DNA from 2 places in the Rhizobium sp. UGM030330-04 genome. Region 1 is predicted to be linked to the other one. Evidence: predicted binding sites of a transcription regulator. Region 1 holds the regulator's gene; the other holds the start of a gene.
The links. The regulator PhoB, encoded in region 1, activates phosphate uptake and scavenging genes when phosphate is short. The targets are predictions, from matches to a motif close to TGTCATNNANCTGTCAT.
Positions count from the first base shown of each region.

Region 2: the regulator PhoB is predicted to act here: its motif matches at 3,162-3,178, upstream of N434_RS15845 (esterase-like activity of phytase family protein).

Region 1 is NZ_QKML01000001.1:222,897-228,942, reverse strand. Features, by position in the region: gene pstC (phosphate ABC transporter permease subunit PstC) at 1-35, shown strand, start outside; gene pstA (phosphate ABC transporter permease PstA) at 32-1,351, shown strand; gene pstB (phosphate ABC transporter ATP-binding protein PstB) at 1,366-2,181, shown strand; gene phoU (phosphate signaling complex protein PhoU) at 2,279-3,004, shown strand; gene phoB (phosphate regulon transcriptional regulator PhoB) at 3,035-3,718, shown strand; gene N434_RS01120 (GcrA family cell cycle regulator) at 4,015-4,548, opposite strand; gene N434_RS01110 (aspartate aminotransferase family protein) at 4,980-6,046, shown strand, end outside.
Region 2 is NZ_QKML01000010.1:353-6,398, forward strand. Features, by position in the region: tRNA gene N434_RS15840 (tRNA-Val) at 189-264, shown strand; gene N434_RS25980 (hypothetical protein) at 586-723, shown strand; gene N434_RS15845 (esterase-like activity of phytase family protein) at 913-3,111, opposite strand; gene hupB (DNA-binding protein HupB) at 3,464-3,739, opposite strand; gene lon (endopeptidase La) at 4,028-6,046, opposite strand, start outside.

The DNA.
Region 1 (6,046 bases):
ACATCGTGCGCAAATACCGGGAGCAATATGAATGACCGACATCGTTTCTCCCGCAGCCGGCGCCGCCGTCAACAAGGCCACCCGCCGTGATATCGGCATCAAGCGCCGCTATGCCGCCGAACGTCGCTTCCGTGCTTACGGAATGGCAGCGATTTCCTTCGGTCTCATCTTTCTCTTCCTGCTGCTTTTCTCGGTGGTCTCCAAGGGTTACACCGCCTTCCAGCAGACGATGATCACCGTTCCGGTCGAGTTCTCAGAACAGATCATCGATCCGAAAAATGAGCGCGCCACCAACCCGGCGAAGCTGATGACGGCGAATTATCCCGTCATTGCCCGTGATGCGGTCGCCAAGGTTCTTGGTGTTGCGCCGACGGATCGTGCCGGTCTTCGTGCCGTCAACCTCCTGATCTCGGACAGCGTGCGCACGCAGCTTCGCGACATCGTCGTCGCCGATCCCGCCGTCATTGGCACAACGCGCACCGTCACGCTTCTGGCGTCGGGCGACGTCGACAGCGCCTTCAAGGGCCAGGTCGACCTGACGGCGGATGAAGCCAATCGCCGTATCTCGAACCAGCAGCTCGGCTGGATGAACCAGCTCGCCGAAAGCGGCCAGCTCGGCAAGCACTTCAACACCGGCATCTTCGTCAACGGCGCTTCGAGCCGTCCGGAAGCGGCGGGTGTGGGCGTGGCGCTGATCGGCTCCTTTTACATGATGCTGATCGTGCTGGTGTTGTCGCTGCCGATCGGTGTCGCAGCCTCGATCTATCTCGAGGAGTTCGCGCCGAAGAACCGTCTGACGGACCTCATCGAGGTGAACATCAACAATCTCGCGGCTGTTCCCTCCATCGTTTACGGTCTGCTTGGCCTCTCCGTCTTCATCAACTTCATGGGCTTTCCCCGTTCGGCCTCGCTGGTCGGCGGCCTTGTCCTGACGCTGATGACCCTGCCGACGATCATCATCGCCACGCGCGCGGCATTAAAAGCCGTGCCGCCGTCGATCCGTGCGGCGGCGCTCGGCCTTGGCGCTTCAAAGATGCAGACGATCTTCCACCACGTCCTGCCGCTCGCCATGCCCGGCATTCTGACCGGCACCATCATCGGCCTCGCCCACGCGCTGGGCGAAACGGCGCCGCTGCTCTTGATCGGCATGGTGGCATTCGTTGCGAATTACCCGACAACGCCGATGGATCCGTCCACGGCACTGCCGGTGCAGATTTACATGTGGGCGAACGAAGCGGAACGCGCCTTTGTCGAAAGAACATCTGGCGCTATCATCATCCTGCTTTTGTTCCTCATCGTCATGAATGTTGGCGCAATCCTGTTGCGTCGCCGCTTTGAACGGCGCTGGTAGAGGGAGATTGAGCAATGAACATGTTGTCGGAAGCAGCAGTTGAAAAGGCGCTGGACAAGAAAATGAATGAAGTTTCATACAAGATGATCGGCAAGGATGTTTCGGTTTATTACGGCGAGAAGCGTGCGCTTTACGACGTGAACCTCAACGTCCGCGAAAACACGGTGACCGCGCTGATCGGCCCGTCCGGTTGCGGCAAGTCCACATTCCTTCGGACGCTCAATCGCATGAACGACACGATCGATGGCTGCCGGGTCACTGGCAAGATCACGCTCGACACCGACGATATCTACGACCAGGCGATCGATGTGGTTGAGCTGCGCGCGCGCGTCGGCATGGTGTTCCAGAAGCCGAACCCGTTTCCGAAGTCGATTTACGAGAACATCTCCTACGGCCCGCGCATCCATGGTCTGGCCCGCAACAAGGCGGATATGGATCAGATCGTCGAACACAGCCTGCAGAAGGCCGGCCTGTGGAACGAGGTCAAGGATCGTCTCCAGGAGTCCGGCACCGGCCTTTCCGGTGGCCAGCAGCAGCGCCTTTGCATCGCACGCGCGGTTGCCGTCAGCCCGGAAGTGATCCTGATGGACGAGCCCTGCTCGGCGCTCGATCCGATCGCGACCGCCAAGGTCGAGGAGCTCATCCACGAACTGCGCGCCAACTATACGATTGTCATCGTCACGCACTCCATGCAGCAGGCAGCGCGTGTTTCCCAGCGCACAGCCATGTTCCACCTTGGTCATCTTGTCGAGGAAAACGAAACGGACAAGATGTTCACCAATCCGGATGACCAGCGCACGCAGGACTACATCATGGGCCGCTTCGGCTGATTTCCGGCCGGCGCTTTATCGAAACCGAACAAGACTGGTGCCTCTGCCGTGCCCGCTGGTGTGCACGTGCATGAAGGCCAAGCCGGAGGATCAGACCGTGACACAGACAACGACCCATTCGCATATTCTGTCCGCCTATGACGAGGAATTGAAGTTCCTGACCCGCCGCATCGCCGAAATGGGCGGTCTGGCCGAGCAGATGTGCGCAGATGCGGTGCGCGCGCTCGTCAATTCCGATGCTGCCCTGGCGCAGAAAGTCATTTCCGATGACACGATCCTCGACCATTCCGAGCGTGAGATCGGCGACAAGGCCATCGTCACCATCGCCAGAAGACAGCCCGTTGCGGCCGATCTTCGCGAAATCATCGGCACCCTGCGTATCGCCGGTGATCTCGAGCGTGTTGGCGACCTCGGCAAGAACACCGCCAAGCGGGTGATCGCGGTTGCCGGCACCGGCGTGCCGCGCAAGCTTGCTCGCGGCATCGAACACCTGTCCGAACTGGCGCTGGTGCAGCTCAAGGAAGTGCTCGACGTCTATTCGACACGTTCCGCCGAGAAGGCCAATGCCATTCGCGAGCGTGATGAAGAAATCGACGCCATGTATACGTCGCTCTTCCGCGAGCTTCTGACCTACATGATGGAAGATCCGCGCAACATCACCACCTGCACGCATCTCCTGTTCTGCGCCAAGAACATCGAGCGTATCGGCGACCATGCCACCAATATCGCCGAGACGATTTATTACATGACCACCGGCAGTCAGCCGGAGGGAGAGCGTCCGAAGGACGACAGTTCCAACACGCTCGGTTCGGTGACCGAGTAACAGACAAGCAGAAGCTTGTGGAGTTAGTATATGGTGCCCAAGATTGCAGTTGTGGAAGACGAGGAAGCGCTGAGCGTCCTGCTTCGTTACAATCTCGAGGCTGAGGGATACGACGTCGACACGATACCCCGTGGAGACGAAGCGGAAATCCGGCTGCAGGAACGTATTCCTGATCTGCTCATCCTGGATTGGATGCTGCCCGGGGTTTCCGGCATCGAACTGTGCCGGCGGCTGAGAATGCGGCCGGAAACCGAGCGGCTGCCCATCATCATGCTGACGGCGCGCGGTGAAGAAAGCGAGCGCGTTCGCGGTCTTGCCACCGGTGCGGACGATTATGTCGTGAAGCCGTTCTCGACGCCGGAGCTCATGGCCCGCGTCAAGGCGATGCTGCGTCGGGCTCGCCCCGAGGTTCTCTCATCGGTGCTGAAATGCGGCGATATTGAGCTGGATCGCGAAACCCATCGCGTTCATCGCAAAAGCCGCGAAGTGCGCCTCGGCCCGACGGAATTCCGCCTGCTGGAATTCCTGATGACCTCTCCGGGCCGAGTGTTTTCCCGCTCGCAACTGCTGGATGGCGTCTGGGGTCACGATATCTATGTCGATGAACGCACTGTCGACGTGCATGTCGGCCGTCTGCGCAAGGCACTCAATTTTTCGCATATGCAGGATGTCATCCGCACCGTGCGCGGTGCCGGATATTCCATGGAAGCCTGACCGCAGCCGAACTGAAGGCCTCGGTCAGGATACATTCGCCCAAAATTGAAAGGCCCGATACCATTGCGGTGTCGGGCCTTTCGATTTTGGACTTTTCTCGAAAGCGGCATCTCAATCTTCGGAGCGCACGATCGACGACCGGTTGATATCCGGATTGTGGCGCGATGTCTGACGGCGATGGAGGAAAGGGCCGGTACTCCATTGGTGCATCGCTCCCCGGAACGGGCCTGCCTTTGCCATAAAAAAACGGGCCCGAAGGCCCGTAGTTTTTGAGTGCTGAATGCGTGCCGCAACACTCAAGCCTTGCGGCGCTCGCTCACCGGCTGGTAGGCGAGTTTCGCATGGAACTTGCAATAGGGCGAAGATTCCAGCGCTTCACAACCGCAGAAATGGAAATCATCCTTCAGCGGATCGCCAACCGGCCATTTGCAGGTGCGCTCCGTCAGTTCCGTCAGCGTCAGGCGGCGGGAAATCGGCGTAACGACGTTTCTGGAGGGAGCGTAATCGAGAACTTCAGCGGTCTCGATGTCGATCTCCTCATGGAGAGCCGTTGCCGCGTTCGAGCGGTTCAGAGCCCGTGCCGGTGCCGCGCTGACGCGAGCCGCGAAATTCGTTGCGCGCGGGGCAGGGGCGGCGGTGCGCTTAGGCGCGGAGCGCGCCGACGTGACCGGGCCGCCAGCCTTGACGCGTCCCGGCAGGTTGAGGCGATGCACCTTGCCGATCACGGCGTTGCGGCTGACGCCGCCCAGCTGTGCTGCTATCTGGCTGGCGCTCAGTCCTTCGGCCCACAATTTCTTGAGTTTCTCGACCCGCTCGTCTGTCCAGTTCATGCCGCTTCTCCGCTTGTCGCGTATATTTCGACAGAATCCCTCTCCGTCTCGCGAGACATGCCGCGAGCGTGGTTTCCGCCGGATTTTAGGTGACTAGTTCCGCCGCAATGCAGTCTAGTAATTAGCGATTAACCTAGTGCCAGCCCGACTCCGTGGCAAGAGTCGCGGGAATCATCTGGAATCGATTTTCCGGTTTTCCCCAACTTGCTGGCGAGTTGAGTCTGAAAGGCAACACCTTGGGGCTCGGCTGCGGCCACATACTAATGCTTGAGAAGCCCGGGAAACGCGGACTTTTGTTGACATCGGCAAGCGAAGTGACAATAGTGCCCCTGCCGCCGCAAGGCGGCATTTTTGATTTTCAGGCGAGGGATAACCCTCGAAGCCTATTGACAACCGTCTGACAGCGCATCCGCGCAAGGAGTGATACAGCCATGGCCGAAGCCGCCGCGCCATTGTTCGATACATTTGCAAGAGCCCCCCTGCGTTTCGAGCGCGGCGAAGGCGTCTGGCTGTTCACGGAAAGCGGCGAGCGATATCTGGATTTTGCGGCAGGCGTCGCGGTCAACTCGCTGGGCCACGCCCATCCGCATCTCGTGGAGGCGATCAAGACGCAGGCCGAGAAGGTCTGGCATGTTTCGAACCTCTATGAAGTGCCGGGGCAGGAAAAGCTCGCTAGGCGGCTGACGGAAGCAACGTTCGCGGACAAGGTCTTCTTCACCAATTCCGGTGCGGAAGCGCTGGAATGTGCCATCAAGACCGCGCGCCGTTATCATTATTCAAAGGGCCATCCGGAAAAATTCCGTATCGTCACCTTCGAAGGCGCCTTCCATGGCCGCACGCTGGCGACCATCGCTGCCGGCGGCCAGCAGAAATATCTGGAAGGTTTCGGCCCCAAGGTTGAAGGTTTCGATCAGGTTCCCTTCGCCGATGTCGACGCGCTGAAGGCGGCCATCACGGACGAGACGGCGGCGCTTTTGATCGAGCCCATTCAGGGCGAGGGCGGCATTCGCGCGCCCAGCAAGGAATTCCTGCAACTCCTGCGCGGATTGTGCGACGAGCACGGTCTGCTGCTGATCTTCGATGAGGTCCAGACGGGCGTTGGCCGCACGGGCAAGCTGTTTGCTTATGAACAGACGGGCGTCGCGCCCGATATCATGGCGGTTGCCAAGGGTATCGGCGGCGGTTTTCCGCTCGGTGCGTGTCTGGCGACGGCGGAGGCCGCTTCCGGCATGACGGCCGGTGTGCATGGCACCACCTATGGCGGCAATCCGCTCGCCATGGCGGTTGGCAACGCCGTGCTGGACGTCGTTCTCTCCGAGGGCTTTCTGGAAAAGGTCCGGGATGTCGCGCTGGTCTTCCGCCAGGGCCTGGCTTCGCTGAAGGATCGTTATCCTGACGTGATCGAGGAAATCCGTGGCGAAGGCCTGCTTCTCGGCATCAAGGCCAAGGTGCCCTCGGGCGAACTGCTGCAGGCCATGCGCGCGGAGCACCTGCTTGG
Region 2 (6,046 bases), on a different contig from region 1:
CAAGGCGTCTTAGGGTCGTGTTTCAGGCAAAAAGCCCGCAGTTCCCGGCTTTTTACCGCCTGGCCGCGGCGACGGAAAAATCTCTCGGCAAAAAAAACAAAAAAACTTCACAAAAGCTCTTGCGGTTTTTTTCCGATCCGAATACATCACGGCCACCGACGCGGCGGACATGATCCGAGGCACGCGAAGGGCGATTAGCTCAGTTGGTAGAGCGCCTCGTTTACACCGAGGATGTCGGGAGTTCGAGTCTCTCATCGCCCACCATTTATTTCCCTTTCCAGACTACGAATGTTGGCCGGTAGATATTTCAGGTGACGTGCCGCGTCGCTCGAGTTTCCGGCTTCGTGCGCCATGATCCCCCCGCCCCCGAGACGTGGCTCTCGGGACAGGATTTCGGCTTCGCAGCGCCGGAATCGTTCTTATGGTCCGAATCTATTCCAAATCGGCACTTCTGCTCCAGATTCCGACAGCTCCACCTCCCCCCCTGTTCCACTCCGTAACATACCGGAAAATAAGCGGATTCAGACTTTTTAAAGGGATTTCGGGCATTGTTTTTGCACCGTTTCATGATGAACGGTGGAACTGATGGATGAAACCATGACGATCGACGCGTTTGTGACGCTCGCGCTTATAGCGCTGCCTGTTTATATTTTTTTCCGCTGGGTTCAGCAGGATTCGGAAAAGCAGGACACTCCCAAAAACAAGAATTCCATGGGACGGTGACCCGCCACGGTCGTCAGCGTATTTTCCCGCATAAACCCGCTCCTATCAGATACCGACGCCGCACGGCCGCTTAACGGCCGTGAACTGTGTTGCTTCGCGCAAAGCGCTGACCTGTCGCCGTATCGCTTCCGCAATAAAAAAGCCGGGCTATGCCCGGCTTTTCCCATTTTGCAGTGCCGTTCGGCGCGATCAGTTGATCGCCTTCAGATTGACCGTGAAGAACAGCGTCTCACCGGACGAATCGTCCACACCGTCATTGTCGGTCACGGCATAGGCCGTTCCAGCCTTGTCGAAGGTGAAGCCTTCCAGCTTGTCGACGACGTAGCCGTTGGTCTGGGCCTTGAGGTCCGGCAGGAAATCATGGGCTTCCTGCTTGGCCACCAGCGGCAGCTCGCCGCCAATCTTGCCCGGCTTCAGGTCCGCGATTGCAACGCGGTAGAGCTTCTTGATCTTGGCCTTGTCACCGATCTGGTTGTCACGCTCGACGATATAGACATATTCGCCCTGCGCGGTGATTTCGGAGAGACCGACCCAGCCTGCCTCGGTCTTGTCGAGCGGGTAACGCACCGCGCCCCATTCCTTGGACTTCGGCTTGTAGGAGACGAGCTTGACGAAGCCCTTCTCGTCCGTGCCCCATTCACGCTGAACGGCCATCCACAGCGTCGCATCGTCGCCCTTGCCGATCATGGTCACGCCTTCGAAACCGAAGCGGGTCTCACCGGCGAGAAGTTCCTTCGGCAGCGCGATCTCGGCCTTGATTTCACCCTTGGCGTTGACGTTGTAGAGCGCGTGCGGAACGAGCTTGGCGCTGTCGCCTTCCGAGGCCAGCCAGAAGCCGCCCTTGCCATCCAGCGTGATACCTTCGATATCGAGCTTCTGGGCAGCGATACCGTCACGCTTGATGCGCAGCACGCTGGTGATGGTGGCGGGCTTCTTCGTCGCGTCGATGGTGTAGATCGACGGCTGGTTGCCATAGACCGAGTCGGAAACGGCATAAAGAATGCCAGGCTTCTCGGCATCGCCGACCAGGCCCGAAAGAGCGCCCCAGCCGATCGGTGCGCCGTCAACGGTGGCGGAAACCAGCTGCGGATAGGCTGCTTCGCCCTCAGCGCGCTCATAGAGCATGACGTGCGAGCGGACGCCGCCGTCCTCGACCAGATCGACCTCGTTGGCCGTGGCGAGCAGATTGCGCGACGGGATGGCGACTGCGCCTTCCGGCGAAACGCCCGAAGGCAGGAGCTGGGTCAGTTCCGGCTCCTTGCCGGTGTCCTTGTAGACAGCGACGACGGAGGCACGCTCGGAAAGCACGAAGAAGTACTTCTGGTCGCCGAATGTTGCCGCTTCCAGACCTTCCGGCTCGATGCCCTTGGCCTTGGAGCGCTTTTCCGGATAGTGGCCGATGGCCGCAACCGCATGCTCGAGCGAGGCGCCGGATTCATAGAGAAGCTTGCCCGTCTTGTCGAAGATGGTAAAGCCGCGCGAACCGCCCTGCCAGTCGCCTTCGTTGGCGATGACGATGCGGTCGTTGTCCAGCCACTTCACCGCGTCCGGCTCGCGCTTGCGGCCTTCCTGCTTGTCGGTGAACTTCAGCTGGCCGTCGGACTTCGTGTCGATGCCTTCGAGATCAACCGTGCCGGCGGAGAAATGCGTCTTCACCGTGCCGGTCTTGCCGTCGAGAATGACGATATGGTTGTTTTCCTGCAGCGTGAGCGCGATCTCGCCATTGGCGTTGATCGAAACGAATTCCGGCTCCGGATCTTCCGGGGCGATTTCAGCGAGACCGGTGAGTTCGATCTTCTTCAGCGTCGCGCAGTCGGCAACGCCGTCCTTCAGGCCGACCGTTACCAGATAGCCAGCCGGCATCTGCGGCAGCGCACCTTCATTCACCTCTTCGTCGCGCTCGTTTTCGATTGCGATGGCGGCAAAGGTCTTGTCCGGAGAGACGGCAACCGAATCGGGCTGGCCGCCCAGATCACAGCTTGCCTCGATCTTCTTGGTGGCGATATCGACCGTCACCAGCTTGCCGGACGGCTTGGCGCGGTTTTCCGACGTGTTGACGCCGGCCAGAACCTTGACGCCGGCGACGGCAACCGAGGTCGGCTCGCCTTCGAGCAGCAACGCGCCGCCTGCCTTCGGGGCCTTCGCATCGGTGATGTCGATGAAGCCGATGCCACCAAGCGGGCTGTCCGAATAGATCAGGGTCTTGCCATCTTCGCTGGCGGTGATGATTTCAGCCGACGTGACGGACTTTGCATCCTTGTCGGCAGGCAGGTTCTGCGCCACCGGGAAAGATGCGATGCGGTTGAAAACCGGCTCGGCAGCGGCCGGAAAAGCTGCGGATGTAAGCAGCGCAGCAGTCAAAGCCATATGAGAAAATCGGAACGCCATTATAATCCCCCTTGGGTCCAAAAATACCCCATGGCTTCTGCGTCAAAGACATGACAGTGGCATGACATTTCCTTGCGGCTGAATCAAAAAGCCCGGCCGTGAAGGCCGGGCTTTCGTGTTTATGCGCACATTCCGCGTATCGAAACGCCGTGTGTCCGGATGGAAGCTACACAGGCGCGCATCGATACTTTCAATCCACACCATACCAGCTAAGAAGTCTGGCCATCCGAGAGATTCTCGGAAGGCCTGCCCGTCTTTGTGCCTGCTGATGGGTCAGCGCGTCAAAACATGCTTCCTCGTGAACCTGAAAAGCCATCCGCCCGCCGCCGGGCGTCATGGCCTTCCGGAAACCTTACGAGTTGACGGCGTCCTTCAGGCCCTTGCCTGCGGAGAACTTCGGCACGTTGCGAGCCGGGATATCGACTTCAGCACCCGTGGAAGGGTTACGGCCCTTGGAGGCTTCACGGCGGCTTACGGAGAAGCTGCCGAAGCCGGCCAGGCGGATGTCGCCACCGTTCTTCAGTTCGCTCTGTACGGTTTCGAATACTGCATCAACCGCGGAAGCAGCATCTGCCTTCGTGAGACCAGCCTTTTCGGCAACAGCAGAGACGAGCTCGTTCTTGTTCATGTTTCCACCCCTTTCAATGGTTTGAAACGACTCAAATTAAGCCGGCGCAGAATACGTTCGCATCCGCGCGCAGCAACTCAAAAGCGCTGGAATCGCCTGAAAAACAAGGGGTCTACGGTTTTTTTCACAAAAAAGGCCGACATTTCTGCCGGCCTTCCCCATAATCGTGCCAATTTGGCATCACTTGCGCGGGCCGCAGCGCCGCATGTCTCTTCAGACACCTAACATATTGATTCCATGCACCCGCTTTGCGGAAACCGATTCCGGCTTCCGCGCCGCCGGCATGTATCAATGCGCGATTGTCTGGCCGCCGTCGTCGACACCTTCGACGGTGGCGATAACAGGCGTCTCGATGCTGCCGTCCCACTCGATGGGCTCCGGCTGGCGGATGAGCGCGTGCTTAATGACTTCGCCCATGCGCGAAACCGGGATGATCTCCATCTCGTTCTTCACGTTGTCCGGAATCTCCGCCAGATCCTTGGCGTTCTCTTCCGGGATCAGCACCTTCTTGATGCCGCCGCGCAGTGCCGCAAGCAGCTTTTCCTTCAGGCCGCCGATCGGCAGCACGCGACCGCGAAGCGTGATCTCGCCCGTCATCGCCACATCCTTCGAGACCGGAATGCCGGTCATGATGGAGACGATGGCGGTCGCCATGGCAACACCGGCGGAGGGTCCGTCCTTCGGGGTCGCACCTTCCGGAACGTGAACGTGGATGTCGCTCTTGTCGAAGCGCGGCGGCTCGATGCCGAAGTCCACGGCGCGCGAACGGACATAGGATGCCGCCGCCGAAATGGATTCCTTCATCACTTCCTTGAGGTTGCCGGTAACCGTCATGCGGCCCTTGCCCGGCATCATCACGCCTTCGATGGTGAGCAGCTCACCGCCGACTTCCGTCCAGGCAAGACCCGTGACAACACCGACCTGATCCTCACGCTCGGCCTCGCCATGGCGGAACCGCGGAACGCCCAGATAATCCGGAACGTTGGCAGCGGTAACCTCGACGGACTTGACCTTGCCCTTGATGATCTCGGTGACAGCCTTGCGGGCCAGCTTCATCAGCTCGCGCTCGAAGCTGCGCACGCCCGCCTCGCGGGTGTACTGCTGGATGACGATCATCAGAGCGTCATCGGTAACCGAGAACTCTTCCGGACGCAGGGCATGTTCCTTGATCGCCTTCGGCAACAGGTGACGCTTGGCGATTTCGCGCTTCTCGTCTTCCGTGTAACCGGCGATGCGGATCACTTCCATACGGTCCATCAGCGGGCCGGGAATGTTCAGCGTGTTGGCCGTGGTCACGAACATCACGTCGGACAGGTCGTATTCCACCTCAAGGTAGTGATCCATGAAGGTGGAGTTCTGTTCCGGATCGAGCACCTCCAGCAGTGCGGATGACGGGTCGCCACGGAAATCCATGCCCATCTTGTCGATTTCGTCAAGCAGGAAGAGCGGGTTCGCCTTCTTGGCCTTCTTCATCGACTGGACGATCTTGCCGGGCATGGAGCCGATATAGGTACGGCGATGACCGCGGATTTCCGCCTCGTCGCGCACGCCGCCAAGCGCCATGCGGACATATTCGCGGCCGGTCGCCTTGGCGATCGACTTGGCGAGCGAGGTCTTACCGACGCCGGGTGGGCCGACGAGGCACAGGATGGGTCCGCGGATCTTCGAGGCGCGCGCCTGTACGGCCAGATATTCGACGATACGTTCCTTCACCTTGTCCAGACCGAAATGATCCTGATCGAGGATCGTCTCGGCGCTGTTGAGGTCGGTCTTGATCTTCGACTTCTTGCCCCAGGGCAGACCGAGCAGCCAGTCCAGATAGTTGCGCACGACGGTCGCTTCCGCGGACATCGGGCTCATCTGGCGAAGCTTCTTCATTTCCGCTTCGGCCTTTTCCTTGGCCTCCTTGGAAAGCTTGGTCTTGGCGATGCGCTCTTCCAGTTCGGCCATCTCGTCACGGCCGTCCTCGCCGTCGCCGAGTTCCTTCTGGATCGCCTTCATCTGCTCGTTCAGGTAATATTCGCGCTGGGTTTTCTCCATCTGGCGCTTGACGCGCGAGCGGATGCGCTTTTCGACCTGCAGCACGGAAATCTCGCCTTCCATGAAGCCGAGCGCCTTTTCAAGCCGCTGCTTCACGCTGACGGTTTCCAGCATTTCCTGCTTTTCGGTGATCTTGATCGACAGGTGCGAAGCGACCGTGTCGGCAAGCTTCGAATAATCGTCGATCTGGCCGGCAGCGCCGACAACCTCGGGCGAAATCTTCTTGTTGAGCTTCACATAGCTCTCGAATTCAGACACGACGGAACG